Regions from separate parts of the Streptomyces sp. NPDC006624 genome, predicted to be linked through region 3. Evidence: predicted binding sites of a transcription regulator. Region 3 holds the regulator's gene; each other region holds the start of a gene.

Region 1 (5,365 bases), on a different contig from region 3:
CCGAGGAGCTGCGGAAGAAGATCGAGGCGGGCCCCGCGAACATCTGGCGCTACGCCCCGCTGCTGCCGGTCCCGGCCGACGTGGCGGACAAGCCGAACATCAACCCGGGCTGGACCAAGCTCGTCCAGGCCGACAACCTCGCGCGCGAGCTGGGCGTCGACGCCGGGAAGCTCTTCGTCAAGGACGACTCCGGCAACCCGACGCACTCCTTCAAGGACCGCGTCGTCGCACAGGCCCTGGAGGCGGCGCGCGCCTTCGGCTTCACCACCCTCTCCTGCTCCTCCACCGGCAACCTCGCCGGCGCGGTGGGCGCCGCGGCGGCCCGGGCCGGTTTCCGCTCGTGCGTGTTCATCCCGCACGACCTGGAGCAGGGCAAGGTCGTCATGGCCGCGGTCTACGGCGGCGAGCTCGTCGGCATCGAGGGCAACTACGACGACGTGAACCGCTTCTGCTCCGAGCTGATCGGCGACCCGGCCGGCGAGGGCTGGGGCTTCGTCAACGTCAACCTGCGGCCGTACTACGCGGAGGGCTCCAAGACGCTGGCGTACGAGATCTGCGAGCAGCTCGGCTGGCGGCTGCCCGACCAGCTCGTGGTGCCGATCGCCTCCGGCTCCCAGCTCACGAAGATCGACAAGGGCCTGCAGGAGCTGATCAAGCTCGGCCTGGTCGAGGACAAGCCGTACAAGATCTTCGGCGCGCAGGCCGAGGGCTGCTCGCCGGTGTCCACGGCGTTCAAGGCCGGTCACGACGTCGTGCGCCCCCAGAAGCCGGACACCATCGCCAAGTCCCTGGCGATCGGCAACCCGGCGGACGGGCCGTACGTGCTCGACATCGCGCGGCGCACGGGCGGTGCGGTGGAGGACGTGACGGACGAGCAGGTCGTCGACGCGATCAAGGTCCTCGCCCGGACCGAGGGGATCTTCGCGGAGACCGCCGGTGGCGTGACGGTGGGCGTGACGAGGAAGCTCATCGACGACGGAGTGCTGGATCCGTCGAAGACGACCGTGGTGCTGAACACCGGGGACGGTCTGAAGACGCTGGACGCGGTGGCCGGGACCGGTCTCACCGCGACCATTCGGCCCAGCCTGGAGTCGTTCCGGGACGCCGGACTCGTCTGATTCGTTGTTCGCTGCGGGCCGGTCGGGGCTGGTCGCGCCCACGCGCCGGAGCCGCATGTCGACACAGCCCCCGCGCCCCTGAGGGCGCGCCCCAGCCGTTGCTCAAGAAGAACCGGAGGACATGTCCGATGAGCGTCACCGTTCGCATCCCCACCATCCTGCGCACCTACACCGGCGGGCAGGCCGAGGTCGCCGCCGACGGGGCGACCCTGGGCGAGGTCATCGCCGACCTGGAGAAGAACCACACCGGGATCGCCGCCCGGGTGCTGGACGACCAGGGGAAGCTGCGCCGGTTCGTCAACGTCTACGTGAACGACGACGACGTGCGCTTCGAGCAGGGGCTGGAGACGGCCACGCCGGACGGCGCCGGAGTGTCGATCATCCCGGCCGTCGCCGGCGGCTGAACCGGCCGGCCGGGCTGATTGTTACCTTCAGTAACTCCGGTCACCGAGAGTGCATCGAATTGCCCCCTCCGTGAGAGAAGCGGAGGGGGCAATTCTGCGTGATTGAGCGCGGTAGAGTTGGGGAACACGGTCCTGATCCATTGATCGGAACCCTGAATTCCTGCCGCCTGCCCGACAAGATGTAGCCAAAGTGTGCGCGTCTTTCGCGGCTTTTGTTCCCTTTGTGTGGCCCGACTTGACCCGAATTCAGGCGAATTCTCCCCACATTCCGGACCCCTCACGTCCAGAATTCTCGTCCGATTGACCTGTTGCAGACGGCAGTTGGACAGATACATTCAGCCGCGGTCGACGCGTTCCGGCGCACGCCCCCAACCGTGGGGGGTGAGGTCTGACCCGGATCCGCGAAGTGTGGATCTGTGCAAGGGCCAGTAATAGGGGAGTTAGGCATGGCTCAGGGCACCGTCAAGTGGTTCAACGCGGAGAAGGGGTACGGCTTCATCGCGGTCGACGGTGGTGCGGATGTTTTCGTCCACTACAGCGCGATCCAGATGGACGGCTACCGCACCCTGGAAGAGGGCCAGCGGGTCGAGTTCGAAATCTCGCAGGGCCAGAAGGGCCCGCAGGCCGACATGGTTCGCGTCACTGCCTGAACGCGCACCACGACCAACGCACCAGCGACCGGTCTTCTCTGAAGGGCCCGCACCCCCCGGGGTGCGGGCCCTTCGGCCTGTTCGAAGGAGGTTCCGGGGGGTGTTCGCGGGTGGCTGACGCCCCGCCCGATCCCCGGGAGGCGCTTGCACTCGCCATGCCCGAGTGCTAATCATTGCGTTAGCACTCTGAAGGTGAGAGTGACAACGTAAGGACCGGGTCGGTGAGGCCACGGGCCGGGTGGGGCAAGGAACCACCGGGTCGGGGGCCGTCCGTCGCGGGCGCGGGCGCGGTCCGAAGTAATCACCCCCAGTCCTGGAGGGACCACTTCACATGGCCAAGATCATCGCGTTCGACGAGGAGGCGCGGCGCGGCCTCGAGCGCGGCATGAACCAGCTCGCGGACGCCGTCAAGGTGACGCTCGGCCCCAAGGGCCGCAACGTCGTCCTCGAGAAGAAGTGGGGCGCGCCCACGATCACCAACGACGGCGTGTCCATCGCCAAGGAGATCGAGCTCGAGGACCCGTACGAGAAGATCGGCGCCGAGCTGGTCAAGGAAGTCGCCAAGAAGACGGACGACGTCGCCGGTGACGGTACGACCACCGCGACCGTCCTCGCCCAGGCCCTGGTGCGCGAGGGTCTGCGCAACGTCGCCGCCGGCGCCAACCCGATGGCCCTCAAGCGCGGTATCGAGCGCGCCGTCGAGGCCGTCTCCGCCGCCCTGCTGGAGCAGGCGAAGGACGTCGAGACCAAGGAGCAGATCGCCTCCACGGCCTCCATCTCCGCCGCCGACACCCAGATCGGCGAGCTCATCGCCGAGGCCATGGACAAGGTCGGCAAGGAAGGCGTCATCACCGTCGAGGAGTCCCAGACCTTCGGTCTGGAGCTGGAGCTCACCGAGGGTATGCGCTTCGACAAGGGCTACATCTCGGCGTACTTCGCCACCGACATGGAGCGTATGGAGGCCGTCCTCGACGACCCGTACATCCTGATCGCGAACTCCAAGATCTCGAACGTCAAGGACCTGCTCCCGCTCCTGGAGAAGGTCATGCAGTCGGGCAAGCCGCTGCTGATCATCGCCGAGGACGTCGAGGGCGAGGCCCTGTCGACCCTGGTCGTCAACAAGATCCGCGGCACCTTCAAGTCGGTCGCCGTCAAGGCCCCGGGCTTCGGTGACCGCCGCAAGGCGATGCTGCAGGACATCGGCATCCTCACCGGCGGCGAGGTGATCTCCGAGGAGGTCGGCCTCAAGCTGGAGAACGCCACGCTGGACCTGCTGGGCCGCGCCCGCAAGGTCGTCATCACCAAGGACGAGACCACGATCGTCGACGGTGCCGGCTCCGCCGACCAGGTCCAGGGCCGGGTCAACCAGATCCGCGCCGAGATCGAGAACAGCGACTCGGACTACGACCGCGAGAAGCTGCAGGAGCGCCTGGCGAAGCTCGCCGGCGGCGTCGCGGTCATCAAGGCCGGTGCCGCCACCGAGGTGGAGCTCAAGGAGCGCAAGCACCGCATCGAGGACGCCGTGCGCAACGCCAAGGCGGCCGTCGAGGAGGGCATCGTCGCCGGTGGTGGCGTGGCCCTGCTGCAGGCCTCCCAGGTCTTCGAGAAGCTGGAGCTCGAGGGTGACGAGGCGACCGGCGCCAACGCCGTGAAGCTCGCGCTGGAGGCCCCGCTGAAGCAGATCGCCGTCAACGGTGGTCTCGAGGGCGGCGTCGTCGTGGAGAAGGTCCGCAACCTCCAGGTCGGCCACGGCCTGAACGCCGCGACCGGTGAGTACGTCGACATGATCGCCGAGGGCATCATCGACCCGGCGAAGGTGACCCGTTCCGCGCTGCAGAACGCCGCCTCCATCGCCGCGCTGTTCCTCACCACCGAGGCCGTCATCGCCGACAAGCCGGAGAAGGCCGCCGCGCCCGCCGGTGGCGGCATGCCGGGCGGTGACATGGACTTCTGATCGACCTGACGGTTGATCAACGTCCTTGCCGAGGGCGGCACTCCCTGTTCCGACAGGGGGTGCCGCCCTCGGGCGTGTCCGGGATCACAGGGCGCGGCGGGATGGCGGCACCGGGCCGGATGGTTGACTCGTGCATCGCATGCGTATGCACATACTGTCCGGTATCCGAAGGAGCCCCTCCGTGACCGTCGCCGCCTCCCGCGCCGCCGAAATCCTGTCCCGGCCCGTCTCACTGGGCGGTCTGACCGTCCCCAACCGGATCGCGATGGCGCCGATGACGCGCATGTTCTCCCCGGGCGGCATCCCCGGCGAGGACGTCGCCTCCTACTACGCGCGCCGCGCCGCCGCCGGAATCGGGCTGATCGTCACCGAGGGCACCTACGTCGGCCACGAGTCGGCCGGCGAGAGCGACCGCGTGCCGCGGTTCCACGGCGAGGAGCAGCTCGCGGGCTGGGCGAAGGTAGCCGAGGCGGTGCACGCCGCGGGCGGCACCATCGTGCCGCAGCTGTGGCACATCGGCATGGTCCGCAAGCCGGGCCGGCCGCCCGTCGCCGGCGCCCCGGCCGTCGGCCCCTCCGGGCTGCGCATCGGCGCCGACGAGCCCACCGGCAAGGCCATGACGCAGGCCGACGTCGACGCCGTGATCGGCGCGTTCGCCGAGGCCGCTGCCGCCGCCGAGCGCATCGGCTTCGACGGCGTGGAGATCCACGGCGCCCACGGCTACCTGCTCGACCAGTTCCTGTGGGAGGGCACCAACCGCCGCACCGACGCCTACGGCGGCGACCGGGTCGCCCGCGCCCGGTTCTCGGCGGAGATCGTCGCGGCCGTCCGCGCCGCCGTCTCCCCCGGCTTCCCCGTCATCTTCCGCTACTCGCAGTGGAAGCAGGAGGCCTACGACGCCCGCCTCGCCGAGACGCCCGAGGAGCTGGAGGCCATCCTCACCCCGCTCGCGGCCGCCGGCGTCGACGCCTTCCACGCCTCCACCCGCCGCTACTGGGTGCCGGAGTTCGACGACTCCGACCTGAACCTGGCCGGCTGGACCAAGAAGCTCACCGGCAAGCCCGCCATCACCGTCGGCTCCGTCGGCCTGAACGGCGACTTCATCAAGGCCTTCCAGGGCCAGGGCGCCGAGCTGGGCGACCTCGGCAACCTGCTGGACCGCTTCGAGCGCGACGAGTTCGACATGGTCGCCGTCGGCCGCGCCCTGCTGCAGGACCCGCAGTGGGCCGAGAAGGTCCT
Region 2 (5,365 bases), on a different contig from region 3:
CGCCGGGTCGGGCAGGCCGCGCGAGAGCAGGGTGCGGGGGCCCGGGAGCAGCGTGGCCCGCACGGCGCCCGGCGCGGTGCCGAACCACAGCACGGCCTCCTTCACGTCCCCGCCGTCGGAGATCCACTCGGCCTCGGCGTCCTCCGGCACCGCCTCGTGCGGGATGCCCGGGGCGACCTTCAGGGCGGCGGCGCGCGGCGCCCGGCGGGCGGCCGACACCGCCCAGGACAGCGGCGGCGAGTAGGCCTCGGGGTCGAAGATCCGGCCCCGGCCGCCCCGCCGGGCCGGGTCCGCGAAGACGGCGTCGTAACCGGTCGTGTCGACCTCCGTGACGTCCGCTTCCCGCACCTCGACCAGGTCCGCGAGACCCAGTGCCTCGGCGTTCGCCCGGGCCGCCGCGGCCGTCAGCGGGTCCCGGTCCACGGCCAGGACCCGGATTCCGGCACGGGCCAGCGCGATCGCGTCACCGCCGATGCCGCAGCACAGGTCGGCGACCGAGTTGACGCCCAGATCGGCCAGGCGCCGGGCCCGGTACGCCGCCACGCTCGCCCGGGTCGACTGCTCGACCCCGTTCGGCGTGAAGAACATCCGGCCCGCGTCCTCCGCCCCGAACTTCACCGCCGCCCGCTGCCGCAGCCGCGCCTGCCCCAGCGCCGCCGACACCAGCTCGGCCGGATGCTCGCGGCGCAGCCGGGTCGCGACGGCCAGCTCCTGCGCGGGGTCGGTGTCCCGCACCTCGTCGAGGAGGGCGCGGCCTTCGGGGGTGAGGAGGGGGGCGAGGTCGTTCACCGGTTCATTGTCGGCCACGGCGCCCGCGCGGGGGCGTGTGGGCCAGTCGGTGGACGGAGCGCCCTCGGCCGCGGTGTCGGGCCCGCTCCGCCCGGACGGGCTGCGAGGATCCGGCACCATGCGAGAAGTCGTACAAACTGACAAAACCGGGGCATCGGGCCCGACTTCTGCCGACAGCGCGTCGCACGGAACACCGGACGACGCGTCCCGGGGGGCGTCCGGGGACGCGTCCGGTCCGGTGGCCGGGGGCGAGTCCGGTTCGGTGGCCGAGGGCGAGGCCCGTGCGGTGTCCGGGGGTGAGTCCGGCCTGGTTTCCGGGAGCGCGACGGGCCCGGTGTCCGGGTGCGCGCCCCGTCCGGTGTCCCAGGGTGCGGTCCGCTCGGTGCTCGGGGGTGCGTCCGGCCCGGTGTCCGGGGACGCGACGCGTCCGATGCCCGGGGGCGAGTCCGGCCCGGTGTCCGGGTGCTCGCCCCGCCCGGTGCCCGAGGGTGCGGTCCGCCGGGTGCCCGAGGGTGAGTCCCGCCCGGTGTCCAGGGACGCGCCCCGCCCGGCGTCCAGAGACGCGACGCGCCCGCTGTCCGGGGACGCGGCCCGCCGGATGCCCGGGGACGTGCCTCGCCCGGTGTCCGGTCGTCCGGTACGCCGGAGATCCCCCGGTGCCCGGCTCCGCGCGTCCGGCGGCGTGCGCGTCGGGCTCGCGGCTCTCGTTCTCGCCGCCATCGCCTCGGGCTGCGCGCAGGGCGGTGCCGGCGACGAGGTGACCCCCGCCGGCGGCCAGCAGCCCCTCGACGCGCCCCCGGCCCGCGCGCTCGACTCCTACGCGAGCAGACTGGGCGCCGCGCACGCCGCCCGGGTCGCCGCCGCCCACCGCTGGGGGCTGGCACAGGCCCCGCTGTCCGCCCCGCCGCCCCCGGCCAGGAAGCCCAGGATCAGGACCCGCGAGGGCTTCGAGGTGACCGGCCACCGCAGGCTGAACCTCCCGCCCGTCTTCACCACCGTCCCCACCCGGGACAAGGTCGTCTTCCTCACGATCGACGACGGCGCCGAGAAGGACCCGGCGTTCCTGCGGATGATGAGCGACCTCGACGTGCCCTACACCGCGTTCCTCAGCGGCTACCTGGTCAAGGACGACCCCCGCTACTTCCGCAGGATGCAGGCCCGGGGCGTGGCGCTGAACAACCACACCCTCCACCACCCCCGCCTGCCGAGCCTGTCGTACCGGCAGCAGAAGCGCGAGATCTGCGGCATGCAGCGCTACCTGGCCAAGCGCTTCGGCACCCGCCCCGCCCTCTTCCGCCCGCCCTACGGCAGCTACGACCGGACGACCCTGCGCGCCGCCAAGGCCTGCGGCATCGCCTACGTCCCGCTCTGGAACCAGGAGGTCTTCCCCGACCGCTGGGAGTACCGCGAGGGGGACCGGCGGCTGCGTCCGGGCGACATCGTCCTCACCCACTTCCGGGGCCGCGAGCAGTGGAAGGGCTCGATGGCGGACATGATCCGTCGCTTTTTGAACGAGGTCAGGTCCGAGGGCTTCGCGGTCGGGCGGCTGGAGGACTACCTGTGAGGCGCCCGGCCGCCGCCGCGCTGTGCGCCGGGCTGCTCCTGCTGGCCGGCTGCGCGGACCCGGCGGGACAGCGGCGGCCCGGACCCGCCGACGGCCGCGCCCAGGCCCCCGCACACCCGGCCGGCCGCCCCCTGCCGCCCGTCGTCGACCACGTCCCCACCCGCGACCCGGTCGTCTTCCTCACCTACGACGACGGCGCCGAACGCGACCCCCGCTTCGTCGGCCTGGTCCGTGAACGGCGGCTGCCGGTGAGCATGTTCCTCACCGACAGCGTCGTGGGCCCCGGCTACGGCCACTTCGCCCGGCTGCGCGCGGTCGGCGCCTCCCTGCAGAACCACACCCTCGACCACCCCGCCCTGCGCGGTCTGCCCTACGCGGGCCAGCGCGCCGAGATCTGCGGCCAGCAGCACAAGCTCCGCTCCCGCTTCGGCATCCGCCCCACCCTCCTCCGCCCGCCCTACGGCACCTACGACCGGGTGACCCTGCGCGCCGCGGCCGACTGCGGCATCAGGGCGGTCGTCCTCTGGCGCGCGTCCCTGGGCACCGACGGCGTCCTGACGTACACCCGCGGCAGGCCCGGTCTGCGCCGCGGCGACATCGTCTCGGTCCCGTCGGGAGACACGGCCTCCCTGACGCTCACGGAACGGACCGAGCGCCTGCTGAGGGAGATCGAGGGCAGAGGGCTGCGGGTGGGGCGCCTGGAGGACCACCTCTGACGGCTCGGCGAGGCCGCCGCGCACAACCCGGCCGCACGACCCGCCGCGTACGGCCCCCCGACCCGCCCGCCGACCCGCCGCGTACGGCCCCCCGACCCGCCGCGTACGGCCCACCGACCTGCCCGCCGACCCGCCGTGCACGGCCCTCGAACTGCCCCCCGAACCGCCCGCCGACCCGCCCGCCGCCCTCCGGACCAGGCCGACGCGCCGCCCGCAATTAGCAGTCCGCTTGACCGAGTGCTAATCGCGGTCATAGTCTCGGCTCTGGCACTCCCACCGGGAGAGTGCCAAACAAGCGACGGGCAGGTCCGGCACCCGCGACGACGGATCGACCTGGTCGCCACCTCAGACAGTTAACCCCGTGAGATCTCCGAAGGGGGAGGTCGGATCGTGACGACCGCCAGCAAGGTTGCCATCAAGCCGCTCGAGGACCGCATCGTGGTCCAGCCGCTGGACGCCGAGCAGACCACGGCCTCGGGCCTGGTCATTCCGGACACCGCCAAGGAGAAGCCCCAGGAGGGCGTCGTCCTGGCCGTTGGCCCGGGCCGCTTCGAGGACGGTAACCGTCTTCCGCTCGACGTCTCCGTCGGCGACGTCGTGCTCTACAGCAAGTACGGCGGCACCGAGGTGAAGTACAACGGCGAGGAGTACCTCGTCCTCTCGGCCCGCGACGTGCTCGCGATCATCGAGAAGTAATTCACCCCAAGCACACTGCTTTTCAACTGCGCCCCTGGCCCCCGCGATCGTCAAGAAGCCGGGCGCCCGGGGCGCAGTGCCGTAACCCAGATTCCGGAAGAGGGCTCACGCTCCCATGGCGAAGATCCTGAAGTTCGACGAGGACGCCCGTCGCGCCCTCGAGCGCGGCGTCAACAAGCTTGCCGACACGGTCAAGGTGACGATCGGCCCCAAGGGCCGCAACGTCGTCATCGACAAGAAGTTCGGCGCTCCCACCATCACCAACGACGGTGTCACGATCGCCCGCGAGGTCGAGATCGACGACCCGTACGAGAACCTCGGTGCCCAGCTGGTCAAGGAGGTGGCGACCAAGACCAACGACATCGCGGGTGACGGTACGACCACCGCGACCGTGCTCGCCCAGGCGCTCGTGCGCGAGGGCCTGAGGAACGTCGCCGCCGGTGCCTCCCCGGCCGCCCTGAAGAAGGGCATCGACGCCGCCGTCGCCGCGGTCTCCGAGGACCTGCTCGCCTCGGCCCGCCCGATCGACGAGAAGTCCGACATCGCCGCCGTCGCCGCGCTGTCCGCCCAGGACCAGCAGGTCGGCGAGCTCATCGCCGAGGCGATGGACAAGGTCGGCAAGGACGGTGTCATCACCGTCGAGGAGTCCAACACCTTCGGTCTGGAGCTGGACTTCACCGAGGGCATGGCCTTCGACAAGGGCTACCTGTCGCCGTACTTCGTGACGGACCAGGAGCGCATGGAAGCCGTCCTGGACGACCCGTACATCCTCATCACGCAGGGCAAGATCTCCGCCATCGCGGACCTGCTGCCGCTGCTGGAGAAGGTCATCCAGACCAACGCCTCCAAGCCGCTGCTGATCATCGCCGAGGACGTCGAGGGCGAGGCCCTGTCGACCCTGGTCGTGAACAAGATCCGCGGCACCTTCAACGCCGTCGCGGTGAAGGCCCCCGGCTTCGGCGACCGCCGCAAGGCGATGCTGCAGGACATGGCCGTCCTCACCGGCGCCACGGTCGTCTCCGAGGAGGTCGGCCTCAAGCTCGACCAGGTCGGCCTGGACGTGCTGGGCTCCGCCCGCCGCGTCACCGTCACCAAGGACGACACCACGATCGTCGACGGTGCCGGCGGCAAGGACGACGTGCAGGGCCGCGTCGCCCAGATCAAGGCCGAGATCGAGACCACGGACTCCGACTGGGATCGCGAGAAGCTCCAGGAGCGCCTCGCGAAGCTGGCCGGCGGCGTGTGCGTCATCCGCGTGGGTGCCGCCACCGAGGTCGAGCTCAAGGAGCGCAAGCACCGTCTGGAGGACGCCATCTCCGCGACCCGCGCCGCGGTCGAGGAGGGCATCGTCTCCGGTGGTGGCTCCGCGCTGGTCCACGCCGTCAAGGTCCTCGAGGGCAACCTCGGCAAGACCGGCGACGAGGCCACCGGTGTCGCGGTCGTCCGCCGCGCCGCCGTCGAGCCGCTGCGCTGGATCGCCGAGAACGCCGGCCTGGAGGGCTACGTCATCACCTCCAAGGTCGCCGAGCTCGACAAGGGCCAGGGCTTCAACGCCGCCACCGGCGAGTACGGCGACCTGATCAAGGCCGGCGTCATCGAC
Region 3 (5,365 bases):
GCGGGCCGCCCTCCGTCAGCGCCCGTTGAACGCGTCCTTCAAGCGCGGGAACAACCCCTGCTGCCCCGGCTGACTGTGCCTGCCCGGAGGGCGACCCCCGGACCCCCGGCAGACGCCGGACAGCCCTCCGTCAGCGCCCGTTGAACGCATCCTTCAACCGCGAGAACAACCCCTGCTGCCCCGGCTGGAACTGGCCCTGCGGGCGCTCCTCGCCGCGGAGCTTGGAGAGCTCGCGCAGCAGCCGCTCCTGCTCGGGGTCGAGCTTGGTCGGGGTCTGGACCTCGACGTGGACGATGAGGTCGCCGCGTCCGCCGCCGCGCAGGTGCGTGACGCCCCGGCCGTGCAGCGGGATCGACTGGCCGGACTGGGTGCCCGGGCGGATGTCGACCTCCTCCATGCCGTCGAGCGTCTCCAGCGGCACCTTCGTGCCGAGGGCCGCCGCCGTCATGGGGATCGTCACCGTGCAGTGCAGGTCGTCGCCGCGCCGCTGGAACGTGCTGTGCGGCAGCTCGTGGATCTCGACGTAGAGGTCACCGGCCGGGCCGCCGCCCGGGCCGACCTCGCCCTCCCCGGCGAGCTGGATGCGCGTGCCGTTGTCGACACCGGCCGGGATCTTGACCGTGAGCGTGCGGCGGGACCGCACGCGGCCGTCGCCGGCGCACTCGGGGCACGGGGTCGGGACCACCGTGCCGAAGCCCTGGCACTGGGGGCAGGGGCGGGACGTCATGACCTGGCCCAGGAAGGACCGGGTCACCTGCGACACCTCACCGCGGCCGCGGCACATGTCGCAGGTCTGCGCCGAGGTGCCCGGCGCCGCGCCCTCGCCGTTGCAGGTGTTGCAGACGACGGCCGTGTCGACCTGGATGTCCTTCGTCGTGCCGAAGGCCGCCTCGTCGAGCTCCACCTCGATGCGGATCATGGCGTCCTGGCCGCGGCGGGTGCGCGAGCGCGGTCCGCGCTGCGACGCCGTGCCGAAGAAGGCGTCCATGATGTCCGAGAAGTTGCCGAAGCCGCCGGCCCCGAAGCCGCCCGCGCCGCCGCCGGCCTGCGAGAGCGGGTCGCCGCCGAGGTCGTAGACCTGCTTCTTCTGCGGGTCCGACAGCACCTCGTAGGCGGCGTTGATCTCCTTGAACCGCTCCTGGGTCTTCGGATCCGGATTGACGTCCGGGTGCAGCTCGCGGGCGAGCCGCCGGAAGGCCTTCTTGATCTCTTCCTGCGACGCGTCGCGGCGCACGCCGAGTACGGCGTAGTAGTCCGTGGCCACTACGACTCCGCCAGGATCTGTCCGACGTACCGTGCCACTGCGCGTACCGCTCCCATCGTTCCCGGGTAGTCCATGCGGGTCGGTCCGACCACGCCGAGCTTGGCGACTGCCTCGCCGCCCGAACCGTAGCCGACCGACACGACGGACGTGGAGTTGAGTCCTTCGTGGGCGTTCTCGTGACCGATACGGACGGTCACGCCCGGATCCTTCGCCTCGCCGAGCAGCTTGAGGAGCACGACCTGCTCCTCGAGCGCCTCCAGCACCGGCCGGATCGTGAGGGGGAAGTCATGACCGAAGCGGGTCAGATTGGCGGTGCCGCCGATCATCAGCCGCTCCTCGTTCTCCTCGACGAGCGTCTCCAGGAGTGTGGAGAGCACCGTGGAGACCGTACCCCGGTCCTCGTGCTCGAACGCCTCCGGGAGATCTTCCACCAGACTCGGCACATCCGCGAAACGGCGGTTCGCCACACGGCTGTTGAGACGGGCACGCAGATCCGCGAGGGAGGCCTCGCCGAAGGGCGCCGGACAGTCGACCACCCGCTGCTCGACCCGCCCGGTGTCCGTGATCAGCACGAGCATCACCCGCGCGGGCGCCAGCGAGAGCAGCTCCACGTGCCGCACGGTGGACCGGGTCAGCGACGGGTACTGCACGACGGCGACCTGGCGGGTGAGCTGCGCGAGCAGCCGCACCGTGCGCGCCACGACGTCGTCGAGGTCGACGGCGCCCTCCAGGAAGTTCTGGATCGCGCGCCGCTCGGGCGCGGTCATGGGCTTGACACCGGCGAGCTTGTCCACGAACAGGCGGTAGCCCTTGTCGGTGGGGATGCGCCCGGCGCTGGTGTGCGGCTGGGCGATGTACCCCTCGTCCTCGAGGGCCGCCATGTCGTTGCGGACGGTCGCCGGGGAGACGCCGAGGTTGTGCCGCTCGGTGAGGGCCTTGGAGCCGACCGGCTCCTCGGTGCCGACGTAGTCCTGGACGATGGCGCGCAGCACCTGCAGTCTGCGTTCACTGAGCATCGCGCACACCTCCAGAAGTCGTCCGCCCGTTGCCCGCCGTTCACGGCCTGGCACTCTGCGCGTGCGAGTGCCAGCATTCCCCGGCCCAGTGTACGGCGGTGGGGTACACCGTCGGCAAGGCTGGTCGTGCGGCGCCGTGCCCGCGGCGGGGGGCACCGCTAGCGTCGCGGTATGACGGTGACTTGGGAAGAGGCGGGGTGGGAGCGCGTGGCCGCCGGGGTGGGGCGGTGCCGGCTGCCGGTGTGGGACTGCACGGCGGGGCTGGTCGCCGGTGCGGACGCGGTCCTCGTGATCGACGCGGGCTCCAGCCCGGCCGAGGGCGCGCGGCTGCGTGAGCAGGCACACTCGCTGACCGGTCGTCGTGTGACACATCTCGCGCTGACCCACCCCCACTTCGATCACGTCTTCGGGACGGCGGCCTTCCCGGACGCGGAGGTGTTCGCGGCGGTGGGCGTGGACACGGTGCTGACGCGGCTGCGGGACCGTGAGGAGCTGGCTGCGGACGCGGAGCGCAACGGCCTGGCGGAGGACGTCGCGCGGGAGGCGGCCGGGCGGCTGGCCGCCCCCCGCCACCTGGTCTCCGGCGAGTGGACCCTGGACCTGGGCGGCGGGTGCCAGGTGCTGCTGGCGAACGTGGGCCCGGGGCACACCGCGTACGACCTGGCGGTGCTGGTGCCGGGCGATCCGGAGGTGGTGTTCTGCGGCGACCTGGTCGAGGAGTCCGGCGAGCCGCAGGCGGGCCCGGACGCCGTGCCGTCGCGGTGGCCGGCCGCCCTGGACCGGCTGCTCGCCCTGGGCGGCGAGGACGCGCTGTACGTGCCCGGTCACGGAGCGGTGGTGGACGCGGCGTTCGTCCGGGCCCAGCGCGACGCGCTGACGGCCCGTTTCGGCGTGTCTCCGTGATCGCCCCGCGGCTTCTCCTATCGTCATCCGAATGCGCCAGTACTCTCCGGACCTGACCCCGCCGTGGAAGAAGCCCCAGCCGGTTCCCGAGGTCCCCGCGGAGCCGGGCCTGGTGGTCGAGGAGTCCGGTACGGGCTTCTGCGGCGCGGTGATCCGCTGCGAGGCGGGCACGGTCACGCTGGAGGACCGCTTCGGCAAGCACCGGGTCTTCCCGATGGAACCGCGCGGTTTCCTGCTGGAGGGCAGGGCCGTGACGCTGGTCCGCCCCTCGTCCGGCGGCCCGGCCCGCCCCACCCGCACCGCCTCCGGCTCGGTGGCCGTCCCCGGCGCCCGCGCCCGCGTGGCCCGCGCCGGCCGCATCTACGTCGAGGGCCGGCACGACGCCGAGCTGGTCGAGAAGGTGTGGGGCGACGACCTGCGCGTCGAGGGCGTGGTCGTGGAGTACCTGGAGGGCGTCGACGACCTTCCCGCCATCGTCGACTCCTTCGCCCCGGGCCCCGACGCCCGCCTCGGCGTCCTGGTCGACCACCTCGTCCCGGGCTCGAAGGAGTGGCGCATCGCCCGGTCGGTGACCAGCGAGCACGCGCTGGTGGTCGGCCACCCCTACATCGACATCTGGGAAGCGGTGAAGCCGGCGTCCCTGGGCATCGGGGCCTGGCCCCGGATCCCGAGGGGCCAGGACTGGAAGACGGGCGTGTGCCGGGCCCTGGGCTGGCCGGAGAACACGGGCGCGGCCTGGCAGCGGATCCTGTCGGGGGTGCGGTCGTACAAGGACCTGGAGCCGGAACTGCTGGGCCGGGTGGAGGAACTGATCGACTTCGTGACGGCGTGAGCCGCGGGCGTACCTGCCGGCATTCACCAGGCGCAGCTGCGGGCCGTCGTGCCGCCGGGGGCGGCACGGGTGGGCGCGGCACCCGGCTCGGCCGGGCCCGACGCCCCGGCCCCGGCACCCACGCCGCGCGCCTCAGTCCACCAGATCGCGCACGACACCGTCCGCCAGCAACCGCCCGCGCAAGGTGAGCACGGCCCGCCCCTCCTGGTACGGCCGCTCCTGAAGCAGCCCGTCCGCCAGGGCCCGCCGGGACGCCGCGAGCCCCTCCTCCCGCAGCAGCGACAGCGGCACCCCGTCCCGCAGCCGGAGCTCCAGCAGGATCCGCTCGACCCGGCGGTCCTCGTCGCTCAGCAGCTCACGCCCGGCCCCGGGCGAACGCCCGGCCGCGAGCGCCGCCGCGTAGGCGCCCGGGTGCTTCACGTTCCACCACCGCACCCCGCCCACGTGGCTGTGCGCACCGGGCCCGGCCCCCCACCAGTCGGCACCCCGCCAGTACAGCTCGTTGTGCAGGCACCGCCCCGCCGGGGAGGTCGCCCAGTTCGACACCTCGTACCACTCGAAGCCCGCGCCCGAGAGCACCTCGTCCGCGATGAGGTACCGGTCGGCGTGGACGTCGTCGTCGGTCATCGGGACCTCGCCGCGGCGGATCCGCCGTGCCAGCTGCGTCCCCTCCTCGACGATCAGCGCGTACGCGCTGACGTGGTCCGGGCCGGCCGCCAGCACCGCGTCCAGCGACGCCCGCCAGTCGTCGTCCGACTCGCCCGGCGTGCCGTAGATCAGGTCGAGGTTGACGTGCTCGAACCCGGCCGCCCGGGCCTCCGCGACGCACGCCTCCGGCCGCCCCGGCGTGTGCGTGCGGTCGAGCACCTTCAGCACGTGCTGCCGCGCGCTCTGCATCCCGAAGGAGACCCGGTTGAAGCCGCCCTCGCGCAGGGCGGCCAGATACGCGGGATCGACCGACTCCGGGTTCGCCTCCGTCGTGACCTCGGCGTCCGCCGCCAGCCCGAACTCGTCCCGGACCGCCCGCAGCATCCGTACGAGGTCACCGGCGTCCAGCAGCGTCGGGGTGCCGCCGCCCACGAACACCGTGCGCACGGGACGCGGATCGTCGCCCAGCACCTTTCGCGCCAGCCGGATCTCGTCCACCAGCGTCCCGGCGTAGTTGTCCCGGGAGGCGAGCACTCCGCCGCTGCCGCGCAGCTCGGTGGCCGTGTAGGTGTTGAAGTCGCAGTAGCCGCAGCGGGTGGCGCAGTACGGAACGTGCAGGTAGAAGCCGAGCGGGCGGTCGGCGGCCCCGGCGAGCGCGGACGCGGGCAGCGCCCCGTCCTCGGGGACGGGCTCGCCGTCGGG

What was found. The regulator HrcA, encoded in region 3, represses chaperone genes, less so after heat shock. The targets are predictions, from matches to a motif close to TTNGCACTCNGNNNNNCNGAGTGCNAA.
Region 1: groL (chaperonin GroEL) is a predicted target of HrcA. The motif match lies at 2,316-2,342, and genes of this name have one in related genera.
Region 2: groES (co-chaperone GroES) is a predicted target of HrcA. The motif match lies at 3,287-3,313, and genes of this name have one in related genera.

The regions. Positions count from the first base shown of each region.
Region 1 is NZ_JBEXOM010000006.1:293,162-298,526, reverse strand. It holds gene thrC (threonine synthase) at 1-1,118, shown strand, start outside; gene ABZY20_RS14300 (ubiquitin-like small modifier protein 1) at 1,247-1,522, shown strand; gene ABZY20_RS14295 (cold-shock protein) at 1,969-2,172, shown strand; gene groL (chaperonin GroEL) at 2,504-4,126, shown strand; gene ABZY20_RS14285 (NADH:flavin oxidoreductase) at 4,272-5,365, shown strand, end outside.
Region 2 is NZ_JBEXOM010000010.1:209,719-215,083, forward strand. It holds gene ABZY20_RS20670 (methyltransferase domain-containing protein) at 1-789, opposite strand, end outside; gene ABZY20_RS20675 (polysaccharide deacetylase family protein) at 1,472-2,353, shown strand; gene ABZY20_RS20680 (polysaccharide deacetylase family protein) at 2,350-3,069, shown strand; gene groES (co-chaperone GroES) at 3,457-3,765, shown strand; gene groL (chaperonin GroEL) at 3,881-5,365, shown strand, end outside.
Region 3 is NZ_JBEXOM010000008.1:121,450-126,814, forward strand. It holds gene dnaJ (molecular chaperone DnaJ) at 131-1,264, opposite strand; gene hrcA (heat-inducible transcriptional repressor HrcA) at 1,264-2,280, opposite strand; gene ABZY20_RS17480 (MBL fold metallo-hydrolase) at 2,452-3,183, shown strand; gene ABZY20_RS17485 (DUF3097 domain-containing protein) at 3,215-4,015, shown strand; gene hemW (radical SAM family heme chaperone HemW) at 4,148-5,365, opposite strand, start outside.